DNA from 4 places in the Pseudoalteromonas sp. Z1A2 genome. Region 1 is predicted to be linked to each of the others. Evidence: predicted binding sites of a transcription regulator. Region 1 holds the regulator's gene; each other region holds the start of a gene.
The links. Region 1 encodes sigma-54, which starts transcription at its own class of promoters, with help from an activator protein. Its sites were predicted from a motif close to GTTGGCACGNNNNTNGNNT; they were not measured.

Region 2: the regulator sigma-54 is predicted to act here: its motif matches at 3,052-3,070, upstream of glnA (glutamate--ammonia ligase).
Region 3: the regulator sigma-54 is predicted to act here: its motif matches at 6,373-6,391, upstream of GQR47_RS13400 (BON domain-containing protein).
Region 4: the regulator sigma-54 is predicted to act here: its motif matches at 2,126-2,144, upstream of GQR47_RS17530 (DUF1328 family protein).

The regions. Positions count from the first base shown of each region.
Region 1 is NZ_WTKX01000011.1:33,217-41,206, reverse strand. It holds gene GQR47_RS09580 (KpsF/GutQ family sugar-phosphate isomerase) at 1-260, shown strand, start outside; gene kdsC (3-deoxy-manno-octulosonate-8-phosphatase KdsC) at 261-812, shown strand; gene lptC (LPS export ABC transporter periplasmic protein LptC) at 809-1,363, shown strand; gene lptA (lipopolysaccharide transport periplasmic protein LptA) at 1,353-1,898, shown strand; gene lptB (LPS export ABC transporter ATP-binding protein) at 1,895-2,620, shown strand; gene GQR47_RS09555 (RNA polymerase factor sigma-54) at 2,690-4,189, shown strand; gene hpf (ribosome hibernation promoting factor) at 4,216-4,503, shown strand; gene ptsN (PTS IIA-like nitrogen regulatory protein PtsN) at 4,508-4,960, shown strand; gene rapZ (RNase adapter RapZ) at 4,979-5,824, shown strand; gene GQR47_RS09535 (HPr family phosphocarrier protein) at 5,867-6,139, shown strand; gene mgtE (magnesium transporter) at 6,272-7,630, shown strand; gene GQR47_RS09525 (protein disulfide oxidoreductase) at 7,689-7,990, shown strand, end outside.
Region 2 is NZ_WTKX01000007.1:35,819-43,808, reverse strand. It holds gene GQR47_RS07110 (CBM9 family sugar-binding protein) at 1-441, shown strand, start outside; gene typA (translational GTPase TypA) at 795-2,618, opposite strand; gene glnA (glutamate--ammonia ligase) at 3,126-4,532, shown strand; gene GQR47_RS07095 (DUF4124 domain-containing protein) at 4,646-5,167, shown strand; gene glnL (nitrogen regulation protein NR(II)) at 5,250-6,320, shown strand; gene ntrC (nitrogen regulation protein NR(I)) at 6,335-7,720, shown strand; gene GQR47_RS07080 (cyclic nucleotide-binding domain-containing protein) at 7,750-7,990, shown strand, end outside.
Region 3 is NZ_WTKX01000019.1:776-8,765, reverse strand. It holds gene secD (protein translocase subunit SecD) at 1-171, shown strand, start outside; gene secF (protein translocase subunit SecF) at 181-1,128, shown strand; gene GQR47_RS13425 (bifunctional diguanylate cyclase/phosphodiesterase) at 1,258-3,045, shown strand; gene GQR47_RS13420 (transporter substrate-binding domain-containing protein) at 3,065-3,874, shown strand; gene suhB (inositol-1-monophosphatase) at 3,928-4,731, opposite strand; gene GQR47_RS13410 (VOC family protein) at 4,975-5,391, shown strand; gene GQR47_RS13405 (LiaF domain-containing protein) at 5,430-6,098, opposite strand; gene GQR47_RS13400 (BON domain-containing protein) at 6,427-6,993, shown strand; gene GQR47_RS13395 (YqaE/Pmp3 family membrane protein) at 7,066-7,224, shown strand; gene GQR47_RS13390 (hypothetical protein) at 7,593-7,990, shown strand, end outside.
Region 4 is NZ_WTKX01000031.1:15,187-23,176, reverse strand. It holds gene oadA (sodium-extruding oxaloacetate decarboxylase subunit alpha) at 1-1,407, opposite strand, end outside; gene GQR47_RS17535 (OadG family transporter subunit) at 1,419-1,664, opposite strand; gene GQR47_RS17530 (DUF1328 family protein) at 2,184-2,357, shown strand; gene GQR47_RS17525 (hypothetical protein) at 2,416-2,607, shown strand; gene GQR47_RS17520 (YcxB family protein) at 2,741-3,208, shown strand; gene csrA (carbon storage regulator CsrA) at 3,259-3,450, opposite strand; gene GQR47_RS17510 (aspartate kinase) at 3,542-4,759, opposite strand; gene alaS (alanine--tRNA ligase) at 4,766-7,366, opposite strand; gene GQR47_RS17500 (regulatory protein RecX) at 7,386-7,838, opposite strand; gene GQR47_RS17495 (BPSS1780 family membrane protein) at 7,838-7,990, opposite strand, start outside.

The DNA.
Region 1 (7,990 bases):
ATGAAAATCAGCAACTCGTAGGGTTATTTACCGATGGTGACTTACGTCGCATTTTAGAACAAAGAATTGATATTCATACAACACAAATAGATGTTGTTATGACTAAGTCATGCACTACAGCTACGCAAGATATTTTAGCCGCTGAAGCGCTCAATATTATGGAACGTAAACGTATAAATGGCCTAATCGTCGTCAATGAGAAAAACCAACCTATTGGCGCATTAAATATGCAAGACCTATTAAAAGCAGGAGTGTTATAAATGCAATTTGAAGAACTCTATCAACCGCTGAGCGATGATGCAAAAGCACGCGCTAAAAAAGTAAAACTACTTATATGCGATATTGATGGTGTATTTTCTGATGGCCGTATTTACCTTGGCAATCAAGGTGAAGAGCTAAAAGCATTTAATACAAAAGATGGTTTTGGCATTAAAGCACTTATAAACAGTGGCTTTGAAGTAGCTGTTATTACTGGTCGTCATTCACAGATAGTACAACAACGTATGAGCAGCTTAACCGTACAGCATATTTATCAAGGCCAAGAAAATAAGCTCATTGCCTATCAAGAATTAAAAGATAAACTCAACCTTAGCGATGAACAAATTGCTTATATTGGTGATGACGGTCCTGACATGCCTGTTATGGAGTTAGTAGGCTTTGCCGTTGCAGTAAATGATGCCCACCCGCTTATTAAGCGTTTGTCACATTATGTAACGCAAATGCCTGGCGGTTTTGGTGCTGTGAGAGAACTCACCGATTTGCTCATGCTTGAAAATGGTAAAGCATTGACTACACAAGGCACTAGTTCATGAATGCAGCGCGCATAATATTAAGCGTTTTATTCATTAGCTGTATGGTTTGGCTTTGGTACCCTTATTTTACACAAACAAATATTGTGCCTCAGGCTGAGCCTGAAGTTGTTGCTAAGCCTGATTACATAGCTATTGAGCTCAAACAGACAGCCTATGATGAGCAAGGTAAAATTAGCCACAAAGTCACTGCGGCTAAAATGGAGCTATACCAGCAATTAGGTTTCACGTTTTTCGAAAAACCCATTTTTACTTTATATAACGAACAACAAACGTGGCAAATAAATGCAGACGAAGCAACATTATACGAAGATAAACAATTAATTTTAGAAGGTAATGTGGTTGCCAAAAATTTAACCGATAACGTCATGATAGACAAAATCAATGCTGATAATATTCAGGTTGATATAAAGTTATTAACAATGCGTTCGGAGCAACCCGTCATTATCACTGGACCCAATTTAAAAATCACCGGTAAAGGCCTAGAAGCCGACTTAAAAACCGAAGTGATAAAACTAATTAACCATACGCGAACCATATATTATGACCAATAAAATATTAAAATCACTGATAATTCCTACACTTATACTAGCGTTTAATAGTAGTGCTGCAGAACAAAACACGCAACCTGCTGCCAATCAAATTTCAATAAGTGCCGACAAGCAAGAAGGTCAATTAAAAGCTAATGTGGGTATTTTTGAGAAAAACGTTGAGATTATTCACGGTAATCGCCGCATTACAGCCGATCGCCTAGAAGTACACAAACGTGATGAACTTGGTGATAATAAACAATTATTAATTGCCACAGGTAGCCCTGCGCACTTTGAAGAAAAGCAATCAGACGGCACGACTATGAGCGCCAGTGCTGACGAAGTACGTTATGATGTATCTAAGCGTTTTTTAACGCTTGTTGGTAATGCACAAGTATCGCAAGCCGGACAAAAAATAAATGCTAAAAGCATTACCTACGACATAGAGCAGCAGCTCATCAGTGCCGAAAAAGATGAAAACTCAACTGACCGCGTTCACACAATTTTAGTACCGATCGAAACTAAAAAAAGTAAAAAAGGCGATAAAGGTCAACCATGAGCACATTAAAAGCAGAACTATTGGCAAAAAGCTATAAAGGTCGTGAAGTTGTAAAAAACGTCGGCCTTGAAGTACAAGCTGGCAGTATAGTTGGCTTACTTGGCCCTAACGGTGCTGGTAAAACAACGACTTTTTATATGATTGTAGGGCTTGTTCCTAGCGACAAAGGTAAAATATCTATTGATGATAACGATATTACTCTTTTACCTATGCATAGTCGTGCTAGATTAGGCATAGGCTACTTACCACAAGAGTCATCGATTTTTAGAAAGCTGACTGTTTATCAAAACTTAATGGCCATTTTAGAAACACGCAAAGAACTAAATAAACAAGCCAGAGAAGACACGCTCAATAACTTATTAGATGAATTTAGCATACAACACATTCGTGATAGCCAAGGTATGGCATTATCGGGTGGAGAACGTCGTCGTGTAGAAATAGCACGAGCGCTGGCAGCAGATCCTAAATTTATACTACTGGATGAACCGTTTGCCGGTGTTGACCCTATTTCGGTATTAGATATAAAGAAAATAATAGAACATCTTAAAAATCGTGGGATTGGTGTATTAATTACCGACCATAACGTAAGAGAGACCCTTGATGTTTGTGAAAAAGCCTACATTGTTTCTCATGGGGAGCTGATTGCATCAGGTACTCCAGAACACGTATTAAATGATAAAACAGTACGCGATGTTTACTTAGGCGAGCAATTTAGGCTGTAACATTTACGCCATGTCTTTAAGCATCTGCTAGTATTAATTATAACAACATAAAAGGATTGTTAGAGATACATGAGGCAATCACTACAGCTGCGCATGGGCCAGCAACTTACAATGACTCCACAGTTGCAACAAGCTATTCGTTTGTTGCAACTCAGTACATTGGATCTCCAGCAAGAAATACAAGAAGCTCTCGACAGTAATCCACTATTAGAGGTTGAAGAGGCAGACTATTCCGAAGACGCTGCTGGTAAAAACGAGCAAAAAGCTGATACCGATGACATAACTGTTAGCGCATCTGCTGATGATGCTCCGAGCGAATACGAACAAGATACTGGTGAAGCACTTGCAAAAGACACGCTAAGTGACGACATGGCTATGGATGTTAGTTGGGATGAGTACATGAGTGCCGCTCCTGCAGCCTCATCAGGTCCAATGCCTGAAGATGAATCTATATACCAAGGCGCCTCTACTGAAACGCTCCATGAGTATTTAATGTGGCAATTACAACTAACGCCATTTAGCCCTACCGATGAAGCCATCGCTATTGCGATTGTAGAAGCCGTCGATGATTCAGGTATTTTAACACTAAGCTGCGAAGAAATTTTAGAAAGCTTTAATCAAGAAAACGAAGATGATAACGAAGTCGAACTTGATGAAATTGAAGCGGTATTAAAACGCATCCAACTGTTTGATCCTGTTGGTATTGCTGCACGTAGTTTACAAGAGTGTTTGTGTATTCAGCTTAATCAATTTGATAAAGAAACACCTTACATTAATGAAACGAAAATGATTTTAACCGAGCATATTGATCTATTAGCAGCTCGCGACTATCGTACATTAATGAAAAAAACTAAGCTCAAAGAAGAAGAGCTTAAAGAAGTAATGACACTAATACATACTCTCAACCCAAAACCTGCAGATACTATAGTAAGGGAAGAATCTGAGTATGTTATTCCTGATGTGTCAGTTAAAAAAATTAAAGGCCGCTGGGTTGTCGAATTAAACCCAGATAGCATGCCTAAAATTCGTGTTAATAGCCAATACGCGGCAATGTCTCGCACTGTAAAATCAAGTGGCGACAGCCAGTTTATTCGCTCACATTTACAAGAAGCTAAATGGTTTATTAAAAGCTTAGAAAGTAGAAACGACACGCTATTAAAAGTTACTAATTGTATTGTTAAGCAACAACAAGGCTTTTTTGAACATGGCCCTGAAGCCATGAAACCAATGGTTTTAAATGATGTCGCTGAAATGGTAGAAATGCACGAATCGACAATTTCGCGCGTAACTACTCAAAAGTACATGCATACACCCCGTGGTATATTTGAGCTTAAATACTTTTTCTCAAGCCATGTAAGTACTGAAAACGGTGGTGAATGTTCATCTACAGCAATACGTGCGCTTATCCGAAAATTAATCGCAGCAGAAAACTCAGCAAAACCATTGAGTGATAGCAAAATAGCGGATATATTGGCTGAGCAAGGAATTAAAGTAGCAAGACGTACAATCGCAAAATACCGCGAATCTCTTGCTATTCCACCGTCAAATCAGCGTAAAAGTCTGATTTAAGACGCTAAACTAAGAGGGTAATGCTTATGCAACTAAACTTAACTGGTCGTCACGTAGAATTAACCGATTCACTAAGAGACTATATTAATACTAAATTTGCGAAGCTTGAAAGACACTCTGATCATATAAATAATGTTCATGTCATTCTCGATGTAGAAAAATTAAATCAAAAAGCAGAAGCCACAATACACGTAAGCGGTGCTGAGCTATTTGCCTCTACAGAACATCAAGATATGTATGCCGCTATTGACTCGTTGATCGACAAGCTCGATCGCCAAGTAATCAAACACAAAGAGAAGCTTGCTCGACACTAATATGATGAAATTAAGTTCACTTATATGCCAGGACTGCAGCAAAGCTGCGGTCCTTTTTAATAGCAAAAAAAGAATTTTAGAGTTCATTAGCGAACTTGCTCACGACAAACTTCCGTATTTACCGCAACAAGATATTCTTAATGCTTTAATGAGCAGAGAGAAATTAGGTAGTACAGGTATAGGGCGTGGCATTGCTATTCCTCATGGAAGAATGAGCGGTGCAGAAGAGCCTTTGGCTTTAGTGCTCGTTAGCGAAACTCCAATAAACTTTGATGCAATCGATAATCGCCCTGTTGATATTTTTGTCGCACTCATCGTACCAGATGGCGATAACCAGCAGCACTTAAAGACTCTAGCAACCATTGCTGATAAACTAAACAACAAAGATTTTTGTAAACAGTTACGCAGTGCAAAATCTGATACTGAGCTTTACCAAGTTATTGTCGATCAATCATAGTTTTATAAAGGGTGTTAAATGGAGTTAATTATCATAAGCGGCCGTTCTGGTTCTGGAAAGTCGGTTGCTTTGCGCGTTGTAGAAGATTTAGGTTATTATTGCGTTGATAATATTCCAGTAAACCTACTACCTTCATTAGTTCGCAGTGTGTCTGATAGCTACGATAAAATTGCTGTTAGCATTGATGTGCGCAACATCCCTAAAGAACAAGATGAATTTAACGATATTCTTGAATACTTACCAGGCTTTGCAAACCCTACGTTATTTTATTTAGATAGCGACGATCAGACATTGATCAAACGCTTTTCTGAAACACGCAGATTACACCCACTATCAATAGACTCGTTGCCGCTTGATTTAGCCATCAAAAAAGAAAAAGAATTACTTGATGTATTAACCACTCGCGCCGACTTTATGGTAGATACGACTGATTTAAGTGTTCATCAACTCGCTGAATCTATTCGTGAAAAGATTTTAGGTAAAAAAGATAAGCAACTGATTGTCACATTTGAATCATTTGGTTTTAAACACGGTATACCAAAAGAAGCAGACTACGTATTTGATGCACGCTTTTTACCAAATCCACACTGGGAACCAGAGTTAAAGCCTTTAAATGGGTTAGATCAACCGGTTAAAGACTATTTAGCTAATCACAGCATAGTGCAAAAATTCACATGGCAAATTCAAACATTTGTACAAACGTGGTTACCACATTTAGAACGAAATAACCGCAGTTATTTAACCATTGCTATTGGGTGTACAGGCGGGCAACATCGCTCTGTGTATTTAGCGCAAACTATCGGTGAAAGTTTCGCAATGACACATCCCAATGTAAAAATTCGCCATCGCGAGCAAGAAAAATAATATAGCTGAATAATCACCTGTTCAGCTTAGGTAGAGTAAGTTATGCATTGTGAAGATACCTTTTTAATAAAAAACAAATTAGGCTTACACGCCAGAGCAGCTACTGTGCTTGCGCAATTAGCAGTACAATTTGATGCGACAATCACATTATTCCAAGATGACAAAGAAGCAGCAGGCGATAGCGTACTTGCACTAATGTTACTTGAAAGTAGCCAAGGAAAAGAAGTTAAAGTTGTTTGTAAAGGCCCTGATTCTGAGCAAGCTTTACACGCTGTTGGAGAATTAATAGCACAACGCTTTAATGAACAAGAATAACCTGTTTTATAAAAACAATATTCGCATTACTAATGCTTCAATTAAAACAGATATATAAAATAGATAGGTTAGTAACGCCAGTTAACTCACCTCCCCCCCATAAAGTAATATAACAATTTATAAAGGACGCCAATGCCTGAAGCTTTTGAACAAGATTACCCACTACAGCAACTAAAACAGGTGACGAAGTCACTCAATAGTGGTCAATTTGTTCAAGTTAGGCGCATGCTCGCAAAAACGGCTCCTTGTGATACCGCATTATTATTAGAATCATCACCGCATAAAATTCGCCGACTGCTTTGGCAATTGGTCGATCCTGATGTGCAGGGTGATGTTCTTGAAGAATTATCTGAAGATGTTCGTTTAGGCATTATTGCCCAAATGGAACCTAAGCACATTGCCGCCGCAACTGAAGACATGGGCCACGATGACTTAGGTGAAGTATTACGTAGCCTGCCAGATACCGTCTATAAAGACGTTGTTAGCGCGATGGACATTCAAGACCGTGAACGTGCCACGCAAGCACTGTCATATCAAGAGCGTTCAGCAGGTGCGCTAATGAACACCGATACGGTGACCATTCGCCCTGATGTAACACTCGATGTTGTACTTCGTTATATTAGACTGCGTGGTGAGTTACCAGAGGGTACAGATGATTTATATGTTGTTGATAAACATAACTGCTTTATAGGCGCTTTATCGCTGAGTACATTATTAACTAATCCGCCAGAAAAAATTGTGCGCGATTTAATGGATGAAGATTGTGAGTCTATCCCAATATCAATGGATGAAAGTGAAGTAGCGCAATTATTTGAGCGCCATAATTGGATATCGGCCCCTGTGGTGGACGATAACGACCAACTCCTCGGTCGTGTTACTATCGATGACATCGTTGATGTAATCCGAGAAGATGCCGAGCATAGCTTATTAAGCCTAGCCGGTCTTGATGATGAAGAGGATACATTCGCGCCTGTACTAAAAAGCTCTAAAAAACGCTCAGTTTGGCTAGGAGTTAATTTACTAACCGCACTTGCAGCTGCTTTTGTAGCTAGCTTTTTTGAAGGCACTTTAGATGTGCTCCCTATTTTGGCTGTGCTTAACGGTATTGTCCCTTCTATGGGTGGTGTTGCTGGTAGCCAATCATTAACGCTTGTTATCCGTGGTATTGCAGTAGGTCATATAAACCAAACAAACCAACGTTTCTTGATGATGAAAGAACTGGCCATTGGCGCGCTAAACGGTATTTTGTGGTCACTATTAATTGCGGGTGTTATTGCGCTATGGCAGTGGGACTTTATGCTTGGTGGCGTACTCGCTTTCGCTATGTTTATGAACTTAGTGGTGGCAGGTGTTGCTGGTGCAAGTATTCCAATAATTCTTAAAAGAATGAATATAGACCCTGCTCTTGCAGGGAGTGTGGTGCTAACCACGGTGACTGATATTGTTGGTATATTCGCCTTTTTAGGTACTGCTACATGGTTGCTGATATAAATTAAACGCTTTAAATGTAAAAAACTACAGCAAAAATACTTAGGGTAAATCAGTAGCTATGGCAACGGATACCAAACATAAAAATGACATACCTAAAAAAACGCTAAAACAAAAAAGCGTATCCATATTAAAAAGTGTACTGGTATATGGCTCTATATTTTTCGTCATTTATACCGCCGTTAATTGGTGGCAGCAACCTGTCATGCCAGCAAATCCTCAATTACAATTAATCGACTATAAAGGGCAAAACATTGATTTAGCAGCAATGAGCCAAGATAAACCCACGCTTGTGTATTTTTGGGGAACTTGGTGTCCTATTTGTAGTATTACCTCCCCTGCCATAAACGAACTCGCAAACGA
Region 2 (7,990 bases), on a different contig from region 1:
TGGGATGACGATGCGCTTGAAGTATTTATTGATAGCGATGCATCGGGTGGTAATCATCAATTTAATCACACCGCATTGGCGTACCATATTGGCCTTGATAACCAAGCTGCCGATTACGGACCTGATAAAAAAGCCCATTTGTATACCGACCACCTAGTTAGTAACTGGAAGCGCAACACCACCGCGCCCTTTAACATCACCTGGGAAGTAGCGATAAAGCTCTACCCTAATAATTATAAAGAAGGGGCTAAAAACACCCCACTTACACTTAGCGAAAAGCAAGTAATCGGGTTTATGTTAGCGTATTGCGATAACGATGGCAGTGACGTGCGCGAGCACTTTATGGGCTCACACGAAGTACAACCAGTAAATGGCGACAGAAATCGTGGTTTTATAGATGCCGACGTATTTGGCAAAATAACCCTACTTCCTAAAAAGTAAGTTACTACCAATAAAATAATTGAACATGTATGTTGGGTTGAGCGAAGCGAGACCCAACGACCCCCCCACCAAAAAACACAGATACTTTGCATTATCGGCTGTTTCAGCTCTCTCTCTTTCTTCTCCTTGTGCAAAAGATCTTTAAGTAAATTATTCACAAAGAGGTTAAGAGGCGCTGCGCTTTTAGAGGTAAATATATTATGGAAATTTCATCTCAAAACAGTAGTCATATAATTTTTAACTAAATACTTTCAACTGACGACTATAGCTAACAGCTCTTATTTTCATCCACAAAAAAGCCGCTGTATTTTGCAATACAGCGGCTTTTAAAATCATTATTCTAAATTAATAGATTATGACTTAGGTGCACGACCCGCACGTTTACGTTCGTTTTCTGTAAGGTGTTTCTTACGGATACGAATGTTTAGTGGAGTAACTTCAACTAGCTCGTCATCATCGATGAACTCAAGCGCTTGCTCAAGTGAGTAGTTAAGGTGCGGAGAAAGCGTTTGCGCTTCATCAGTACCAGATGCACGTACGTTAGTTAACTGCTTGCCTTTAAGGGCGTTAACTGTAAGGTCGTTATCACGGTTATGAATACCGATAACCATACCTTCGTATACTTCAACACCGTGACCGATGAATAAACGGCCGCGTTCTTGTAAGTTAAATAATGCGTTTGTAAGTGCTTTACCAGTTGCGTTTGCAATCATTACGCCGTTCTTACGAACGCCGATAGCGCCACCTTTGTGAGGACCATAATGATCGAACGTATGGTACATAAGACCAGAACCCGAAGTAAGTGTCATGAAATCAGTTTGGAAACCAATTAAACCACGGCTAGGGATCATGAAGTCTAAACGCATACGGCCTTTGCCATCTGGAGTCATGTTAGTAAGTTCACCTTTACGTAGGCCAACTTGTTCCATAACAGAACCTTGATGCTCTTCTTGACAGTCAATAGTCACTGTTTCAAACGGTTCTTCTAGAACGCCATCTACAGTACGTAAGATAACTTCTGGACGAGAAACTGAAAGCTCGTAACCTTCACGACGCATGTTTTCGATTAAGATACCTAGGTGTAATTCACCACGACCAGAAACACGGAAGCTATCTGGGCTTGCAGTATCTTCAACGCGAAGTGCTACGTTGTGTACTAATTCTTTGTCTAAACGCTCACGGATATTACGTGACGTTACAAACTTACCTTCTTTACCACAGAAAGGTGAGTTATTTACAGAGAATGTCATTGTTACAGTTGGCTCATCAACACTTAGTGGTGGTAATGCTTCAACGTTTCCTGGGAAACAAACTGTGTCAGAAATCTTAAGCTCACCAATACCTGTTACAGTTACGATGTTACCAGCGTAAGCTCTATCAGTTTCGATACGCTCAAGACCTAGGTAGCTTTGTACTGCACCAATTTTACCATTACGTGTAGTGCCATCAGCACTGATAATAGTAACTTGTTGGTTAGGAGCAACAGAACCACGTTTAATACGACCAATACCAACTACACCAACATAAGAGTTGTAATCTAGTTGAGAAATTTGCATTTGGAAGTCACCTTCAGGATCTGCATCCGGTGGTGATACTTCTTCAACGATCATCTTGAACATAGGTTCCATGTTGTCTGATGGTTCGTCTAAATCTAGTGTTGCCCAACCGTTGATTGCTGAAGCGTAGATTACTTTAAAGTCTAACTGTTCGTCAGTCGCGCCAAGGTTGTCGAATAAATCAAAGATTTGATCCATAACCCAATCTGGACGAGCGCCTGGCTTATCAATTTTATTGATAACGACGATTGGCTTTAAGCCTTGCGCGAATGCTTTTTGCGTAACGAAACGCGTTTGCGGCATTGGACCTTCTTGAGCATCAACAAGTAATAATACTGAGTCAGCCATCGAAAGTACGCGTTCAACTTCACCACCGAAATCGGCGTGTCCCGGGGTATCTACGATATTGATATGGTAGTCATTCCAAGAAATGGCTGTGTTTTTAGCCAAAATGGTAATACCACGTTCTTTCTCAATGTCGTTTGAGTCCATCACGCGCTCTTCGTTACCGCCGCGTGTTTCTAATGTACCTGATTGCTCAAGTAGTTTGTCAACCAGTGTTGTTTTACCATGGTCAACGTGCGCGATAATCGCTATATTTCTTAACTGTTCGATGCTCATATATTTACTCAGAGAAATTAAATTCTCATTGATCCTGCAAGATCTACGCACTCATCCACGCTTTCGCGAGATGTCCCAGCATAGGATTTAAAAGGGCGCATATTATCCCTCATTAATGACATGGATGAAAGTTTATCCAATATAAATTTCAAAACTTTCTCAATACTTTTACTAAGTATCTGTTTTATATATGACAATTATATGAATTAAATTTCAATTTTTTTTTGAAAAACAGCCTTTTTGGCTATTTTGCTGATCTTTTTGGTACTCTTTTGCATTTAGGTTATGCTATTTCCGAGCGATTAAATTAGCAGCAAATTGTGCCCTGTAAATTTTGCACCAAAAAGGAAAATTTACGCACCAACATAGTGCGTTTGTACATTCCATTTTGATGCAACGATATTTTTTTAATTTATAAACAGCTAGTTATAAAAATGGCACAAAATCAGCTTAGTAAATCCCAAAGCAATTATGCAGCAATAACAAAACCCAATAGTTGGAGGACACATGTCACAATCGGTTTTAGATTTTATTAAAGAAAATGACGTCAAGTTCATTGATTTACGCTTTACTGACACTAAGGGTAAAGAACAACATGTATCTATTCCTCATCACCAAGTTGATGAAGACTTTTTTGAAGACGGTAAAATGTTTGACGGTTCTTCAATTGCAGGCTGGAAAGGCATAAACGAATCAGACATGGTATTAATGCCAGTTGCTGAATCAATCAAACTAGACCCTTTCACTGAAGAATCAACATTAATCGTACGTTGTGACGTAGTAGAGCCTTCAACACTTCAAGGTTATGAGCGCGACCCGCGTTCTGTTGCTAAGCGTGCTGAAGATTACATGCGTTCTACAGGTATTGCAGATACAGTTTTATTTGGCCCTGAGCCAGAGTTTTTCGTATTTGACGACGTTAAATACAAATCAGATATGTCTGGTTCTATGTACAAAATTGATTCTAAGCAAGCTGCTTGGAACTCAGATAAAGAATATGCAGATGGCAACACAGGTCACCGTCCAGGTATTAAAGGCGGTTACTTCCCAGTTGCTCCTGTTGATGACTTCCAAGATTGGCGTTCAGCTACGTGTCTAGTTCTAGAAGAAATGGGTCAAGTAGTAGAAGCACATCACCACGAAGTTGCAACAGCAGGTCAAAACGAGATTGCTACTCGCTTTAATACAATGGTATTAAAAGCGGATGAAATCCAAGAAATGAAATATGTTATCCATAACATGGCTCACTTATACGGTAAAACAGCAACGTTTATGCCTAAGCCAGTTGTTGGTGATAACGGTTCTGGTATGCATTGTCACCAGTCACTTGCTAAAGATGGTGTAAACCTTTTTGCTGGTGATAAGTACGGCGGCCTTTCTGAAGATGCGCTTTACTACATTGGCGGTATCATCAAGCATGCTAAAGCAATTAACGCTTTTGCAAACGCCTCTACTAACTCGTACAAACGTTTAGTACCAGGTTTTGAAGCACCAGTTATGCTTGCATACTCTGCACGTAACCGTTCTGCATCAATCCGTATCCCAGTGGTTCCATCTGAAAAAGGTCGTCGTATTGAAGTACGCTTCCCAGATCCAACAGCTAACCCATACCTTGCTTTCTCAGCAATGCTTATGGCTGGCCTTGATGGTATCAAAAACAAGATCCACCCTGGCGATGCTATGGATAAAGATTTATATGACTTACCAGCTGAAGAAGCAGCAGAAATCCCAACTGTTGCAGCATCACTTGACGAAGCACTATCTGCACTTAGCGCAGACCGTGAATTCTTAACTCAAGGTGGTGTATTCACTGATGACTTAATCGATGCTTACATCGAACTTAAATCTAAAGAAGTTGAAAAGCTTAACATGACAACTCACCCAGTTGAGTTTGAAATGTACTACAGCTGTTAATTTAGCTGTATAAAATATGTGTGTTCTCAAGCCCGCTTTGCGGGCTTTTTTAATGGTAAAATTAATCAATCTCCACTAAAGTTAAGTTACCGACAAAAATGCAGGGCTGCAGAGTGAACAACAAGATTTTATTACTATTAATTGCTTTAGGATTAAGCAATTATGGTTACGCTGGTGAAACAAAGATATACGCTTGGAAAGATAAAAATGGCGTATTAGTGTTCTCTGACACCCCTCATAAAGGTGCTAAAGAGGTAAAGCTTACCAGCCAAGATCTTAATATGCCTGCAACAAATACTGACATTTTTGACGAGCAACCCCAGCCTCAACAAGCGGGCTTTAGTATTGCCATTTCCTCACCTGATCATAACCAGACTATTCGTGAAAATACCGGCACTGTTTATGTTACTAGCCGAATAAAACCACGCTTTGAAACTGGTTTTACTATACAACTTTTTATTGATGGCAAAGCACATGGCCCAGCCAGTGACAGTTCAACCTTTGCAATAAGAGATGTAGAACGTGGTGAGCACACACTACAATTAAAGCTTTTTAATAGTAAAAACCAAGTTATTGCTATAAGTGAGCCCTGCATATTTTTTATGCACCGAAAAGGGCTAAACCTAAGTAACTAAATTGGGGCATTACTAAACGTGCAGCAGTGTATTTTACTATATAACTTGCTTGTAAATATCCACGCACTAAAATGGTGCAGCTATGATTAATAATAAAAACTTTAGCCCTGAGCTACTCGATGCTATTTGGCAAAATCAAACAACCGCTATCATGTTGCTTGATAAAAACTTCACCGTTGTCTATGCCAATACCAGTACTAGCGAACTGCTTGGCCTTGGTAACAAGCGCCTATTAGATCAGCCTTTCGACAGTCTTTTTAATTACCATTCAATCGATTTGCAGCGTATAGAACAATACTCATTAGTTGAAGGTGTAGATTGCCAGCAGCACAGAGCTGACGTGGTTTTTAGCGATTCTCGCCATGCAAAAGTAGCCGTAAGTACACGACAAATTAAGTTTGATGGCTCACTTTATATTTTATTTGAGTGGCGCCAAACTGATGACGAAATTAAGCACGACCAAGCGTCTAATCAAATGCATCAATACCAAGCAGCCCGAAATCTAATTAGAGGCTTAGCTCACGAAATTAAAAATCCTTTAGGTGGAATTCGCGGAGCGGCGCAGTTATTGCAGTATGAGGTTGATCAACAAGAAAGAGACCAATGTGCTGAACTTATCATTGAGCAAGCTGACCGATTACGCGAATTAGTAGATAGGCTTTTAGGGCCAAATCAGCTTCCGCAAAAATCGTATGGCAATATACATCAATCACTTGAATCAGTTGCACGACTAAGTACGTTAGATAATTGTTCTAACATTAGCTTGGTTAAGGATTACGACCCAAGCATTCCTGATGTATACATTGATCAAGGTAAAATTCAGCAAGTAGTATTAAACATTGTTCGAAATGCTCAGCAGGCGCTTGTAGATGGCGGTGAAATAACAATAAAAACCCGCATTAATCATCAGCATCGTCGCCCAGGTAAAGCACCTAAAAAAGCCTTGTTGATCCAAATATCTGATAACGGACCAGGTATTGATCCCAGTGTACGTGAAACACTGTTCTACCCTATGATCACCAATAAAGAAGATGGCTCAGGGTTAGGACTCTCAATAGCGCAAACGCTGATAGATCAACATGATGGCTATATAGAATGTGATAGCTGGCCTGGACATACTGAATTTAATATCTATCTGCCATTTGCAGATTAATGTTTGGAGTTTGCATGAAAACAGTTTGGCTTGTAGATGATGATGCTTCTATTCGATTTGTACTTGAAAAAGCACTAACCCGTGCAGGGTTTAACGCAGAAAGCTTTGCTAATGCGCAAGATGTATTAAGCGCATTAAAGTTTAGTCAACCTACTGTTTTAGTTTCGGACGTACGAATGCCTGGTATGGATGGCATGGCGTTGCTTGAGCTTATAGCAGAGCAAAACCCTGGGCTGCCAGTTATTATAATGACTGCCCACTCAGATTTGGACTCTGCAGTTAATGCATTCCAAAAAGGTGCTTTTGAATACCTAGCTAAGCCGTTTGATTTAAACGAAGCAGTGGCGCTAGTCGAGAGCGCATGCAGAGCAAACTCCACTAAAAAAACTAAGCGAAAGCAAGCTCCACCAAAAAGTGCCCACATTATTGGTGAAGCACCCGCTATGCAAGAAGTGTTTAGAGCGATAGGTAAACTATCGGCCTCTAGCATGAGCGTATTAATAAATGGTGAATCTGGCACAGGTAAAGAGCTTGTCGCCAGCGCCCTGCACAACCATAGCCCACGTAAAGAAAATCAATTTATTGCACTTAACATGGCGGCCATTCCAAAAGAGCTTGTTGAGTCAGAGTTATTTGGCCACGAAAAAGGCGCGTTTACGGGCGCCGATAGCGTACGTAAAGGCCGCTTTGAGCAAGCCAATGGCGGTACACTATTTTTAGATGAAATTGGTGATATGCCACTCGATGTGCAAACACGTTTATTACGCGTTCTTGCCGATGGTGAGTTTTATCGCGTTGGTGGCCATCAAAGTATAAAAGTGGACGTACGCATTATTGCAGCTACGCACCAAAACCTTGAAGATTTAGTTAAACAAGGCAAGTTTAGGGATGATTTATTTCATCGTCTTAATGTTGTGCGCCTACGTTTACCCGCTCTTCGAGAGCGTACTGAAGATATAGAAAGCTTATCGCAACACTTTTTACATAAAAGCGCTAAAGAGCTACAAGTAGAAAGTAAAGTACTGAGCCCTAAAGCGACTGAGCAATTACGTTTATTTAATTGGCCAGGTAATGTACGCCAATTAGAAAACACCTGTCGCTGGCTGACAGTTATGGCACCGGGTGAGCTTGTAAGCGAGCAAGATTTACCGCCGGAGATTCTGGATGCTTCACCAACCCAAGAAGAAGGTGATTGGCTCGATGCATTCCAACAATGGCTTAATCAAGAGCTAAAAAAAGGCAAAGAAAATATTTGGCCTGACATTCAAGCTCAACTAGAAACTCGCTTAATAAAAACAGCCCTGGCTAATTGTTCTGGTCATAAGCAAGATGCTGCTATAAAAATTGGTTGGGGACGCAACACGTTGACCCGAAAATTAAAAGAGCGCAATATTAGCTGATTAAACGCTTTTAACACATTTGGTTATTGATGAAGCTAATCGAACATATTCCATTATTCAAACAAATGGAAATTATAAACAGGCTGCACTTTTTTAAAGAATTTACGCTCAGCGAGCGCCAAGTCTTATTGGAGTCGTTCGGCCTGTTATATTTAGTAAGTCAGCATCAATTTTTATTTAAGCAATACGATAACGACAAGCGCTTGTACATTGTACTTAGCGGCGCATTATTAGTATTTAAGCATAACCATTTACTAGAACTTGGCACTA
Region 3 (7,990 bases), on a different contig from region 1:
ACACTAATTGCTGCCATTATACTGTTTGCAGTGGGCACTGGTCCGATTGCGGGCTTTGCAGTGACACTTGCGATTGGTATTTTAACTTCAATGTTTACAGCCATCGTTGGTACCCGTGCGGTAATCAACTTATTTGTTGGTGGTAAACGCATTGATAAACTTTCGATTTAAGGAGCAGACATGCAAATTTTAAGTTTGGGTAGTAGAACCCTTCGTTTCATGTCTCTTCGAAAAGTGGCTATGGGTTTCTCGACGTTACTAATTTTAGCGTCGTTTGCATCAATTTTTATCAAAGGCCTAAACTTTGGTTTAGATTTTACCGGCGGTACTGCGGTAGAAGTGGGTTTTTCACAACCGGCTGACCTTAAAAAAGTACGTGATGCACTAGCTGATAATGGTTTTGCTGATGCATCAGTGCAGCTATTTGGTTCAAGCCAAGAAATTTTAGTTCGCTTAGCACCACGCGGTAGCGATGTAAAAGCTGAAGTAATTGGTAACCAAGTAATCGATGCACTTAAAAAAGCAGACGACAGCGTAGTAATGCGCCGTATTGAATTTGTAGGCCCAAGTGTAGGTGAAGACTTAAAAGAGCAGGGTGGCCTTGCCATGTTAACTGCGCTTATTTGTATCTTAATCTACGTTGCGTTTCGTTTTGAATGGCGCTTTGCAGTAGGTGCGGTAGGTGCACTACTACACGATGTTATCATTACTGTGGGTTTATTTTCGGTATTAGGTTTAGAGTTTGATTTAACTATATTAGCGGCAATTCTTGCGGTAATTGGTTATTCACTCAATGATACGATTGTTGTATCAGACCGTATACGTGAAAACTTCCGTAAGGTACGCATTGACGATACGATAGAAATTATTGATATTTCACTTACGCAAACACTTAACCGTACACTTGTAACATCAATCACGACTATTTTAGTATTGATTGCCTTGTTTGCATGGGGCGGACAAACCATTCATGGTTTTGCAACTGCATTACTGTTTGGTGTGTTTATTGGTACTTATTCTTCGATTTATGTTGCAAGCTCTGTTGCTATAGCAATGGGCGTAAGCAAAGAAGATTTAATACCTGAAGTAATTGAAAAAGAAGGCGCAGACCAAGACGCTATGCCGTAACTAGGTTTGTACTTAATAAAAACCGCTCTTATGAGCGGTTTTTTTATGAGCGCATTTTTTTGCGCAATAAAAATGTCATACACACTTGGTACTTTATTGCTCCAATCAAAATAGTTGTAAGGCAAATACGTGACGATTCAGCGCAAAGTATTAGAGTACATTTTAAAAAGCGGTGAAATAACAACGCTGTTTCAGCCTATTTTTGATATTAGTAATCAAGTTATTTTAGGTTACGAAGCACTTAGTCGAGGACCTAAAAATAGCCCGTTAGAAATGCCTAATACGTTATTTAAAGTTGCCCATGAGGAATGTTTAATTTCGGAGCTTGAATTACTATGTCGCTCTAAAGCGATTGAAAACTTTGTAAGGCTTAACCTACAAGGTAAATTATTTTTAAATGTAAGCCCTAAAACACTACTAGACCCTTGCCACCCTAAAGGGGAAACATTGCACCTAATAGAGCAATTTGGCTTAGCTGCTAACCGTGTAGTTATAGAGGTTACTGAGCAAGAAAAAGTAGATGATGGCTTCTTGTTATTAAAAACGATAGCCCATTACCGAGAGCTCGGTTTTACTATAGCAATAGATGATTTAGGCGCTGGGTATTCAGGGTTAAAGCAATGGTCTGAACTATGCCCTGATTTTGTAAAAATTGACCGCTATTTTATTGATCATTGTGATGAAAGCGAAGTTAAAAAAGAGTTTTTGAAATCTATTACTATTTTGGCCAGAGCTACTAATACTCAGGTTATTGCTGAAGGCATCGAGCGTCCAGAAGAGCTTACATTTGTAGAAAACTTAGGCATTAGTAATGTACAAGGGTTTTTACTCGAAAAGCCAAGCATAAAGCCAAGTGAAGATTTCAGCTCAGAGCAACTAAAAGCTCTTTCATTTACGCAATCAAACACATTGTTTGATCAATCTATGGCTATAGGTCGCTTATCGATTACGCAACTTGCAATAAGCAGCGACACTCGCTGTAAAGATGCGCATAAGCTCTTTGAGCAAGATAAATCACTCATAAGCATTGCAGTGTTAAATACTGAAAACCAGCCAGTAGGGTTACTTCACAGAGATCAATTAACAGAAGTTTTTGCAGCGCCCTATGGGCATGCTCTTTACGATAAACGCCCCGTTACTGCACTGATGGATAAGCAGCCCTTAGTCGTTGACGAAAACCAATTACTCGATACCGTAAGTAAGCAAATAACTGAGCAGGACTTTGATATACGCCGCCATATAGTGATAACCAGAGAAAACGCTTATTTAGGGTTAGCGCCGCTTCGCGATATTTTAAAACACATAACCGAAGAAAAAATACGCCATGCACAACACGCTAATCCACTGACTATGCTCCCTGGTAATGTGGCAATTAATGAAGCTATAGAGCAGCGATTAAAAGGTAGTAATCCGTTTTCACTCGCATATATAGACTTAAATCATTTTAAGCAATTTAATGACTTATACGGCTACGCTAGCGGCGACAGTGTAATTAAACTATTAGCTGATGTAACAGTGCAAGCGTGTAAAAATAGTGCTAACTTTGTAGGACATATAGGTGGCGATGACTTTATGGTAGTGTTTGATCAGCACAACGCGGTTGATATATGTAATATCATTATTGAGCAATTTCAACTCCAGTCTCGTATATTTTTTACACCTGAGCACATAAAGAGCGAAGGGTATTGGGCCACAAATCGTGAAGGAGAAAAGCAATTTGTGCCTCTACTAACGTTATCAATTGGCTTAGTTGAGCCTGATTTACAACAATGTAAAAACAGTCACCAAGTTGCAGCACTCGCAACTGATGCTAAAAAAGAAGCCAAACGTTATCGCCATAGTTATTTGTTTATTTGCAAACGTAAAGGGCCTGCTCCCGCAGTGGTGCGCCTAGCAAGCAATAAGCAGGTAATTTAAATAAAAATAGGTAATTATTATGTTGCCAATAAAAATCTCGACCAGTGTACTTGGTCTGCTTGCAAGTTTTGCACTTATGGCGCAAGAGCAAATAATTAATGTAGCCCAAAAGCAAGATACTCAAAACGCACGAGAAGAGTACTCAAGTGAGCTACTGGTACGTGCACTTGAGAGTGTTAACTATCCTGGAGTTATTAGGATGACTCCCATACCAGATCAGCAAAAACGTAAGCTCATAAACCTAAATGATAACGAACTAGATATGTATTGGAGTATGAGTAGTCCAGAGCGAGAGGCACTTGCTTTAGCTATTAAAATACCACTATTTAAAGGTTACATAGGAAAGCGGGCTTTACTCACTAATAAACAAAACGTAGCACGCTTTAAAGACGTAAAAATCCTAGAGCAGCTAGGAGAGTTTTCAGCAGTGCAGGGTCACAACTGGCCAGATACAAGAATAATGTCCTATAACGGCTTACGTGTAAGGCCGCTTACCAATTACCAAGCCATGTTCACTTTAACGAGCCGTGGGCGGATAGATTACTTTCCTCGCTCGTTTATTGAGGTTAATTCTGAGCTTATTGAAAACAAACAAAGTAACTTAGTCGTTGTGCCTAATTTATATATAAGCTACCCAACGGGTATTTATTATTTTGTGACTAAGAGTAAACCCGAATTGGCAAAGGCTGTAGAGGAGGGCTTAATATTAATGCAGACAAACGGCGAGTTTGATGCATTATTTAATGAATACTTCGCAAAGGATTTAAATACACTACCTTATACAAAAGGTAAAACGATAGAGATTAAACTCGATAACCCTTATTTTTAGGCACAAAAAAAGGAGCCTAGGCTCCTTTTTAGTATGCTATTCATAGCATTTAATTAGCGAAGTAACGACTCAGTTAATACTGGACGAATTTCGCGAATAATTGCTTGAGTCAGTTTTGGTGAACCACAGATAATATTGCCGCTGTGGTTATAGTTATTACCACCGGCGAAATCTACAACCATACCGCCCGCTTCTTTAACCATAAGTTCGCCTGCAGCAGAGTTCCAAGGTTTTAAACCAATTTCAAAAAATCCATCAACACGGCCAGCTGCAACGTATGCCATATCTAAAGCAGAACAACCTGCACGGCGAATATCAGCAGTGTGTACAAATAATGCTTTAAACGCTTCAGTGTATGCATCCATGTGGTTTTTGTTTTTGAACGGGAAACCAGTAGCAAGTACAGTGCCTGCAAGAACCGTAGTTTTGCTAACGCGTAGACGTTTACTGTTTAACTGAGTGCCTTGACCGCGAGATGCAGTGAAAAGCTCACCACGAATTGGATCATAAATAACAGCTTGGTCTAAACGACCTTTAACTTTAAGTGCGATAGAAACCGCGTAATGAGGGATACCTTTGATGAAGTTAGTTGTTCCATCGATAGGATCTACAATCCATTGGTAATCATCATCCTTGCCTTTATGCTCACCTAGTTCTTCACCAACAATTGAGTGAGTAGGGTAAGACTGTAAAATAGTGTCACGAATTACGGCTTCGGCTTCTTTATCAATGTTAGTTACTAAGTCGTTAGCGCCTTTTTGTTGCACTTCAACTTTTGATAAATCTTCACTTGCGCGAAGTAAAATTTTGCCTGCGTTGCGCGCAGCGCGAACCGCAATGTTTAACATTGGATGCATGGTATTACCTTTGGGTTGTAAAAGAACGTTTATATATTTCAGCCGGCGTATTTTAGCGACTTTTGCCATAAAGTAAACAATAAACCCCAAATACTTGTGTTTGTTTTTTATACAAGATTGAAAAGTTTATATATTTTTAAAAAATAATTATCTGCATTTAAATAAATTAAATTTAAATAACACTTTACCTAAAGTTAACTTGAGGTTTTATCGTGCTCCTAACTTAACTGATAGGATAACATTATGTATTTAGAGCACGTAAACTTAGTCGCGAGTGATATAGATAGTATGCTTACATTTTATCGCGCTGTATTTCCACATTGGTCGATTAGAAGTGAGGGCAGAGGCGATTGGCATGGAAAACCAAGACGCTGGGTACACTTTGGAGATGACACGCATTACATTGCGATAAGCAGTCATGGTGAAGGTGAAAACAGAAACTTATCGGGCCATCAAATTGGTTTTGCACACTTTGCTTATGTAACTAATAATTTAAGCGCAGTAGTAATGCGCTTAAATAAAGCGGGTTTTACTCTAAGCAAGCAAGGTAGCGAGAATCCTTTCAGAAAGAATGTCTACTTTATTGATCCTGCAGGGTTTGAAGTTGAGTTTGTAGAGTATTTAAGTGATATACCAAGCGAGCGAAATAACGATTTATAATAAAATACTAAGCAGCACGCTAAAGTGCTGCTACTCAATTATAGTGAGCGGTTATTATTACCCGTGCCAAACTGGGTTTTTAGCTCATTTGCAAAGCTCATAAATTTTTCTTTAATTGTGCGCTTTATTTTCACTTCAACCGAGCCCATTACTGCCTTTCCTTCAATATGAATTGTAGGGCCTTGGCGTTTGTTGAGCGACACAGATTTATTTTCAAGGCTACTTAAAATACAAAACATTTTAGACACTACATTGACATGCTCTGGTACGTAAATTTCATCGCTACCAAAAATACAGTTAACGTGAATAGTTACATTTTGATGCGCAAAAATAGCATCGGTAAAATCAAGCACCACCGATCCCATAAAGTTACTCAAATATATATTTTTTGGTACAACCCACTGACCACTTCGCTCGTTAGATCCTAAAATACTGCGTAATGTAAAATCATCATCACTGTTTTGCTGTGCACTATAATGTGGTGTAAATTGCGATTGTTTTTCTGCTTTATATTGCTGATCGGTATTAAGTGTTAAGTCTTCTACTAAGGCTAGCAGTGCTTCGTTATTAGGTGCATCCATCGCATTATCTAAACGTCTTTCAAATGCATCAACAGAAATAACACCATGACTGTAATTATAAATTAATTGATCAATCACTTGTTCGCGTACTTGCTCTATTGGGCGGTCTTCAACTTTTACAGACATGAGTTATTCCTTCTTATATTTACTATTGATACTGCTATTGTAGTTAGATTGCAAACCGCGTACCAAATATAATTTCATTAATAATCAATTGGTTATTATTTAACGGTGTTTTTTGTTTTGTTATATTAACGATAGATTAACCAAAAGAGCAATTATCTAGCTATTTTCACTATTTGAGAAAGTTTTACCGAGTAGCCTGTAAATAGTTACACAAACATAGATAAGGTTTAATCTCTTAATTAATTCAAATCGTTGAATTTAAAGGGTAAATAAAGTTGGCCTGAAGCTCGCATTAGTTAAAGTGTCTTTAATCAAAAGGAGAAAGATTATGAAAACATTTAACAAATCTATTATCGCAGCTCTAGTTCTTGGTACTACGGCTATGGGTGCCCAAGCAAACAGCTGGGAAAACGAAAGTAAAGATGCTTGGATTGATGGTAAGGCAGAAACCGTTCTACTTATGAACACTAATCTAAACAACTTTGACATTAACACTGATGTAAAAAATGGCAAGGTAGTACTTACAGGTAAAGTTAATAGCGAACTTGATAAAGAGCTTGCAGAAGAACTTGTACTTAGCCTCGATGGTGTAACTGATGTTGATAACAGCCTTACAGTTGTTAAAAGCATGGACACCGAAGATAAAAGCAACGACATGATGGACGATGATGATAACGACCTAACGGACGCTAAAATCACCACTGTAATCACAACTCGCTTCCTGTTTGACTCAGAAGTAGGTGGTACAGACATTGATGTTGATACCGACAACGGTGTGGTAACTCTGAATGGCTCTGTAGAGTCTGAAGCTGAAAAGCAACTAGCAGTTAAAATTGCTAAAAATGCTGAAGATGTTCGCGACGTAGTTGATAAACTAGCTATTGTTGCTGAATAATACAGTATAGTTAAGGCCCAGTAATGCTGGGCTTTAAGTCTTTTCAATGTTTAATTTAAATGGAGTTTGATCATGGATATTATTCGTATAATACTTTCGGTTTTATTACCGCCATTAGGTGTGTTTTTGCAAGTTGGCTTAGGTATGCATTTTTGGTTAAATATTCTATTAACACTGCTAGGTTATTTCCCAGGGTTAATACATGCAATCTACATTATTGCGAAAAAATAATGTAGATTATATATTGTGTAAGCCGACTACTGAGGTCTAGCTAAATACTTTAGTACCGATCGGCTCACAATATTAGTTTTTAGATGGTTTTTAGGTTAAATCCAATTTTTAAAGCTCTTTAACCCATTAATTCACTTCCTTAACTCACTCCCAATATTATTTTAAAACTATACTTATTGTTTACTAATAAGCTTTCCAGCTAACAGTCGCGCTCAGATTCTGACTTGATGCCATTTAGGAAATCTTCAACATTAGTGTGTTTATACATCTACAATATACAATCAAATACCTTATTATTTAGTGACAATATTTCCTTCACTTCTAGTGTTATCATTAAACTAGGTTTTTAGGCATATTGAGGTAGTTAATTGAATATTCGACTTATAATGTCAGGCGTTGTGTCATTCGTTTTTTATTTTAGTTGGGCCTACTGGGCAAATAGCGCGGCAGACATTGCTAAATCGGTCACTCTTCAAGCTGCATTAGTGCAAGGTTTGTATAGTGGATTTGTAACGCTGTTTTTTACCTTTATTTTAGAAAGGGTCGTCAACAAGTATAAGTTTAGTTATGTAACGCTTGCGTTCGTAACTCCAATTATTTGTATGTTTCATTCTAAAACACCACAAAACGTAGCAATACGACAAAGTTTTAATAATGCAATTAACTCTAGCGCCTCGTATTTAAGTAATAAAAAAATAGCAGGCGTACTTTTTGCGCCTATTGTTCCGATTACTGTCCAATCGAGCTTAGTGATTATGGTAAATGT
Region 4 (7,990 bases), on a different contig from region 1:
TGCTTTACTGCTTTTATCTTCAACAGAAGGTACTGGCTCAAATGCATCTGGGTTGTTGCGGTTTTTAATAAACTTCAAACCAACTTGTGGGAATAATGCATAAGTTAATACGTCATCAATTTGATCATCAGCAAGTGTTAAACCTTGCTCTTGTGCTTCTTTTAATAACTCAGCTTCAAGCGTTGCAAGCTCAGGTGCAATGTTATCAGCAGGGCGACAAGTAATAACTTCCGCTCCATCAAGCACGCGCTCTTGTAGCTCTTTATTCATTGGTGCTGGTGTTAAGCCATATTCACCTTTTAATACGCCAGCAGTTTCTTTAGTAATGGTTTTATAACGCTCACCCGTTAGCACATTAAGTACCGCTTGAGTGCCAACAATTTGCGACGTTGGTGTTACTAAAGGTAAAAAGCCAAGATCTTCACGTACACGTGGGATCTCAAGTAAAACCTCATTAAGCTTATCGGCTGCGCCTTGCTCTTTAAGTTGGTTTTCCATGTTTGTAAGCATGCCACCAGGTACTTGAGCTAGTAAAATACGCCCATCAACCCCTTTTAAGCTACCTTCAAATGCCGCATATTTTTTACGTACATCTCTAAAGTAAGCAGCAATTTCTTCTAGGTGGTTTAAATCAAGCCCAGTATCACGCTCAGTCCCTTCAACTATCGATACAATAGTTTCAGTTGCAGAATGTCCATAAGTCATACTCATTGATGAAATAGCGGTATCGAGCATATCAATACCAGCATCAATTGCTTTTTGGTAAGTAGCAGTACTTAAACCTGTTGTAGCGTGGCACTGCATAGCAATTGGAATAGATACAGTTTCTTTAAGTGCTTTAATTAGTTTTTCAGCATCGTACGGCTTTAATAAACCCGCCATATCTTTAATACAAATTGAGTGACAACCCATATCTTCAAGCTGCTTTGCAAGAGTTAGCCACATATCAAGTGTATGAACTGGGCTAACTGTGTACGAAATAGTACCTTGAGCGTGAGCGCCTACTTTTACAGCCGCTTTAATAGCTGTTTCTAGATTGCGAACATCGTTCATTGCATCAAATATACGAAATACGTCAACGCCATTTTTATGTGCACGTTCTACAAATTTTTCAACTACGTCATCAGCGTAATGGCGGTAACCTAATAAGTTTTGACCGCGTAATAGCATTTGCTGTTTAGTATTAGGCATCGCTTTTTTTAGTGCACGAATACGCTCCCAAGGATCTTCGCCTAAATAACGAATACACGAGTCAAATGTAGCACCGCCCCACGATTCAATAGACCAATAACCCGCATCGTCTAATTTGCTAGCAATCGGTAGCATATCGTCTAGGCGCATACGCGTTGCTAATAATGATTGGTGAGCATCGCGTAATACCAATTCTGTTAGTTTTAATTTAGCCATGTGTGTGCCCCTTATTTATTATTTGATTTGTACTGAGCAATGGCAGCACTAATAGCAGCGATGTGCTCATTAGGCACACCTTGAGATTTAAAAGATGGTGATTTAACTGGTGTCGCCACGTCAGGTTCGCTAAAGCGCGTCACCAAATTAGACATAAGCGTTACTGCACCAATTAATATCGACAGAAATACAAACACCCCAACCATGCCAGTAAGCATTAAGTTACCAGCCGTTGTGAGTAGAGCACCTATATCCATTTTTCTCCCCTTGAAACCCATATCGAAAATAAAAAATCGATTTAATTAAATATTTATTCACTGGATAATAACAAAACTAATCGCTTTGTCTACATCTTGTAAATTGGTAAAACCAATTAAACAATAAACAACATAACACTCAATTAATTTACATGCTATAACTCAGCAATCACGCGCTCTACAATACATACAAGAAATAACGACTATAGCTAATAGTTATATGGAATTTGTTAATTAACTATCAAGCTAAGTAAAAATAAACACTAATTCTTAATATAAAGTGCAAAGCCACACACCAATTGTTAATTGGTCTTACCAAAATAAGTTTATTTAGTGAACATTTAGCAGTTATTTGCAACAGTGTGAATAACTTACATAACAAAGCGTAAAAGTTACTAACCAACTAATAACTAGAACAACAGCGAAAAACCATAACCAATTGATATTTATACCAAATAAACTTTGGCATATAACTGGCATTAGTTATTATGAGCAAATTTGATAACCAAGGAGAAAACAATGTTACGCTGGACAATTACATTTTTAGTTATTGCTTTAATCGCTGCAGTGTTAGGTTTTGGTGGCATCGCAGGTGCCGCAGCTGGTATAGCAAAAATTATATTTTTTATCTTTTTAGTACTTTTAGTGATTTCATTAGTTTCAGGTGCACTACGTGGTAAATCACCCAGGTAGATAAAGCATTCAACTAACAAACACTAAAATTTAATTAATACTTACAAGGAATTACACTATGAACTCTACAACTTTAAAAGCAGCACTAATCGCAGTATTTGCAGGTTTTTTCATGATGGGTTGTGAAGACAACCATGCAGAAGATGCTGGCGAACGTATCGACGAAGCAGTAACTGATGTGCAAAACTCTGTTGAAGATGCATGTGAAAATGTTAAAGAAGGCGTGAACGCTGAAGAAACTAACTGTTAATTCTTCTTGTACCGCTAAAAAAACGGCTTTCGAGCCGTTTTTTTGTGCCAGTAATAAAATCACTGACTATAAAGCTGCTCATTTAGCAGTTAGCTTGTTAAAATAAAAAAAACGATATTTAAAGCAAGGCAAAATGGCATTCACAACCACCTACACATTAGATAAACCCTACTTTTACGAGTGTTTTGATGAGTCACTCCCTTATAGTAAGCGTGCAAAACCTAAATACTTTTTACTTGTGTTGTTAGTTGCGCTTGGTCTATTTGGCATTTATGTTTTAGACGATCATTACTTAGGATCGTTTATGATCATGTTAGCGGTACTCGAATGCGTCGCTTTTTACTATCGCAGACCATGGTGGGTAACCAGACAAATGCTCAGCAGAGCATCAGGCTCTGAGGTAACACTTACCTTTGATGAAGAAGGTATTAAATCTTCTAATCATTACAAAAGCTATCAATTAGAATGGCAAAATATAAGCGAAGTAATAGACACCCAGCAAGGTATTATTATTAAAAATAAAAGTGGTATGCAGTACATATCAAAACAAATACTTAATCCTGAAACACTCGCTTTTATAAACAAAAAAGCCACTCAGTGAGTGGCTTTTAGTCTAGTTGAGTTAATTACTCAACTACGTATACGTGTTGATTAAGCATTGCCCGGATTAGGGTTCGACTTTTCAGCTTGTATGCGCATGTAAATCTCTTCACGATGCACTGATACGTCTTTTGGTGCATTAACACCGATTCGAACTTGATTTCCTTTAACACCTAGAACAGTAACTGTTACTTCGTCACCAATCATTAGGGTTTCACCTACTCTACGAGTTAGTATTAGCATTCTCTTGCTCCCATGTTCCAATAAAAATTATAAGATTCCGCTTAAACATACTAATGAAAATTAGACTGAAAAGTAAGTAAAAACTCGCAATCTATCCATTTTCTGTTAAAAATGCCTTGTGTAATGCACGAACAGCCAACTCTAAGTACTTTTCATCTATTAAAACTGAAATTTTAATCTCTGAAGTCGAGACTAAAACCACATTAATATTTTCCTGCGCTAATGCATCAAAAAATAAACTAGCGACACCAGAATGTGATTTCATACCCATGCCAACAGCAGAAACTTTAGCTACCGCTTGCAATCCGCTTATATTTTGAGCACTGAGCTGAGCTTGATCTTCACTCAATAATTCAAGTGCTTGCAGATAATCATTCGAGTGCACAGTAAAAGCATAGTCTATTTTTTCAAAGTTATGATTAACTTGATTAATCATATCTATTTCGATGCCATTTTCGGCAAAAAGTTTCAATATTTTTGAAAGATATTGCGTGCCCGTTGGCACACCTTGTACCTTAATTAAACATTCGTCACGATTAAACGCAATCCCCGATACAACCTTGCTTGGCATATCGTTCTCCTCAAAACTTATTAATGTACCTTCATCGGGATTAAAGCTCGAAAGCACCCTAAGTGGCACATTATGTTTTCCTGCGGCTTCTACTGAGCGAATATGCAAAACTTTCGCCCCTAAACTTGCCAGTTCTAGCATTTCGGCAAAGGTAACTTGGCTCATTCTGCGCGCGTTAGGTTCAACACGAGGATCTGTAGTATATACGCCGTCAACGTCTGTATAGATCTGGCATTCGTCAGCTTTTATAGCCGCAGCTATTTCCACAGCCGATGTATCGGTACCGCCGCGCCCAAGCGTTGTAATATTGCCCTCAACATCACGCCCCTGAAACCCAGCAATAATAGCAATACGATTATGCTCAAGCTCATGCTTCAAACGCGTAGCAGCAACCTCTGCAATACGAGCTTTACCAAACATGTTATCGGTTAAAATATTGACTTGATCGGCTAATAGGCTCACAGCAGAGTGGCCACGTTTTATAATAGCCATAGCAAGTAGTGATACAGAAACCTGCTCTCCGGTGCTAATAAGTACATCTAGTTCACGGCTACTCGGGCGAGTATCGATTTGTTTGGCGAGATTAATTAAGCGGTTGGTTTCTCCCGACATAGCCGAGAGCACCACAACCACTTGGTGTCCTTGTTGTCTGGTTTTTACAACAAGGTCGGCGACCGCTTCAATTCTCTCTATCGAGCCGACCGAAGTGCCACCGAATTTTTGAACAATAAGCGCCACTTAGGCTTAAGTACGCTCAGTTAACCAAGCTGTAACGCTATCTAGTGCAGCAGCAAGGTTTTGTGGCTCGCTACCACCGGCTTGTGCCATATCTGGACGACCGCCACCTTTACCACCTACTTTGCCTGCCATGTGGTTAACTAACTCACCGGCTTTTACTTTGCCTGTTAAGTCTTTAGTTACACCAGCAATTAGGCTTACTTTGTCGCCACTGGCAACACCAAGAGCAATAACACCTGAGCCAATCTTGTTTTTAAGGTCGTCAACCATACCGCGAAGCGCTTTAGATTCAGTACCTTCAACATTTGCTACAAGTAGCTTAACGCCGTTAATTTCAACAATCGAATCAAGTAAAGATGCACCCGCTGCACTTGCTAACTTATCGTTAAGTTGCGCAATTTGCTTTTCAAGACCTTTAGACTTTTCAAGCAACGCAGTTACTTTTTCAAGTACCGATGCGCTATCGCCTTTAACTAAAGCAGCTACATCATGTAATTGTTGCTCTTGCTCGCTAACATAAGCAACTGCATCAGCACCGGTTACCGCTTCAATTCGGCGGACACCTGCGGCAATACCACTTTCAGATACAATTTTGAATAAACCAATATCGCCTGCGCGCTCAACGTGAGTACCACCACAAAGCTCAATAGAGTAGTCGCCAATAGTAACTACACGTACTTCGTCATCATACTTTTCGCCAAACAACGCCATAGCACCTTTCGCTTTAGCATCATCAATAGCCATAAGCTCAGTATTAAGTGCGAAGTTACGACGAATTTCGTCATTAACTACACGCTCAATTTCACGTAGCTCATCTTTAGTAACCGCTTCAAAGTGCGAAAAGTCAAAACGTAAACGATCAGGCTGAACAAGTGAGCCTTTTTGGCCTACATGGTCGCCTAATAATTGGCGTAGTGCTTCGTGTAAAATATGTGTAGCTGTGTGGTTTTTCTTAATGCTATCGCGGCGTGCATCATCAATAGTCGCATCCACTTTATCGTTAACACCAATGCGACCTTGCACAGTACCGTGGTGAGCAAAAGCATTACCAAGTTTAGTGGTATTAGTAACATTAAATTCGCCACCAGCAACTGTAATAGTACCCGTGTCGCCCGTTTGGCCGCCTGATTCAGCGTAAAACGGTGTGCGGTCTAATACTACAATACCTTGTTGACCATCTTCTAATAACTGAACAGCTTCGCCACCGGCAAAAATTTCTACCACTGTCGCGCTATGGTGCGTGCTGTCGTAGCCTTTAAACTCTGTAAGCTTTTCTGATTTTAATTGCTCATTGTAATCAGCACCAAACTTACCCGCTTGTTGCGCTGTTTTACGTTGTACAGCCATGCACTCTTCAAAACCTTGATGATCAATCGTCATCTGGCGCTCACGCGCAACATCGGCCGTTAAATCAGCTGGAAAGCCATACGTATCGTAAAGTTTAAATACTAAGTCGCCCGGTATAATATCGCCTTTAAGGTCACTTAAGCTTTCTTCTAAAATAGCTAAGCCACGCTCAAGTGTTTTACCAAACTGTTCTTCTTCAATGCGTAATACTTTTTCGATAATTTCTTGTTGCTTAGCAAGCTCTGGGTACGCTTGACCCATTTGCTCAATTAGCGCAGCAACTAACTTATAGAAAAACGAACCTTGCGCACCTAACTTATTACCGTGGCGCACAGCACGACGAATAATACGACGTAGTACATAACCACGACCTTCGTTAGATGGCATAACACCGTCAGAGATTAAAAACGCACACGAACGAATATGATCCGCCACTACGCGTAGTGACTTATCGTCCATATCTTGCGCGTTAGTTACACTTGCAGCTGCTGCAATTAAGCCTTGGAATAAATCGATTTCGTAGTTTGAATGCACACCCTGCAAAATTGCAGAAATACGCTCAAGGCCCATTCCTGTATCAACAGATTGCTTAGGTAGAGGCAACATAGTACCGTCGCTTTGACGGTTGTATTGCATAAATACAAGGTTCCAAATTTCGATGAAACGGTCGCCGTCTTCCTCTGGAGTGCCCGGAGGTCCGCCCCAAATATGCTCACCATGGTCATAAAATATTTCAGAACACGGACCACATGGACCAGTATCGCCCATAGACCAAAAGTTGTCAGAGGTCGCAATACGAATAATACGATCTTCACTTAAGCCAATATCTTTTGACCAGTACTCAAACGCTTCTTCATCATCGTGATAAATAGTAACAAGCAGTTTTTCTTGAGGTAATTTAACAACCTCAGTTAAAAACTCCCACGCAAACTTAATCGCGTCTTGCTTAAAGTAATCGCCAAAGCTGAAGTTACCTAACATTTCAAAAAATGTATGGTGGCGAGCAGTGTAGCCTACGTTTTCTAAATCGTTATGCTTACCGCCAGCACGTACACAGCGCTGCGAGCTTGTCGCACGTGTATAAGGGCGGCTTTCTGCGCCTAAAAATACATCTTTAAATTGCACCATGCCGGCATTGTTAAATAACAACGTGGCATCGTTACCCGGTATAAGCGAGCTAGAAGGTACTATTTGATGTTGCTTGCTGGCAAAAAAGTCTAAAAACTGTTGCCTAATTTGTGCGGTAGTCATGTGCTGCATTTGAAAGTCTCACCTGTATTTACTGTGCTTGCATTGCAAAATTAATTTCATCGTAGCTAAAACCCCGATACATTAAGTAGCGCACGCGCTTAGCTTTATCTTTGTAATCGAGATCTGGCGGTGTATTCGAATATTTTTTATTGTACGCATCCTGCGCAAGCTCAAACCAATCTATTTCAAGCTCTTCAACTACCATTTCAAGTAGCGAACGATCAATCCCTTTGCCCATAGCTTCGCTTTGTATTCGCTTAAGCCCGTGGCATTTAAATATGTGTTTTCTTACAAAGCCTTCACAGTATCGCTGCTCGTTAATAAAATTGTGCTTTTCGCACCAATCAAGCAGCGTTTCAATAAACTCTTCTGTCGCTTCTTTTTGCTGTAATTTGAGCGTTAACTCACGACGCGAATATTCTTGGCGCCCTAGTAACCAAAGTACATAGTTTTTTAGTTTTTGCTTTAATTTATCATCCATTAAGCGTCAAAACGTCCGCTTGTTTCACTGCTAAGTGGCTTAACATTAATGTCGTCACTTAATGGTACAACAGGCATAAAAATAGCTTGATAAGATACAAAAAAGCTAATGTAGCAAATCGGCATTAAAATCAACAGTGGTAAGAACGATAA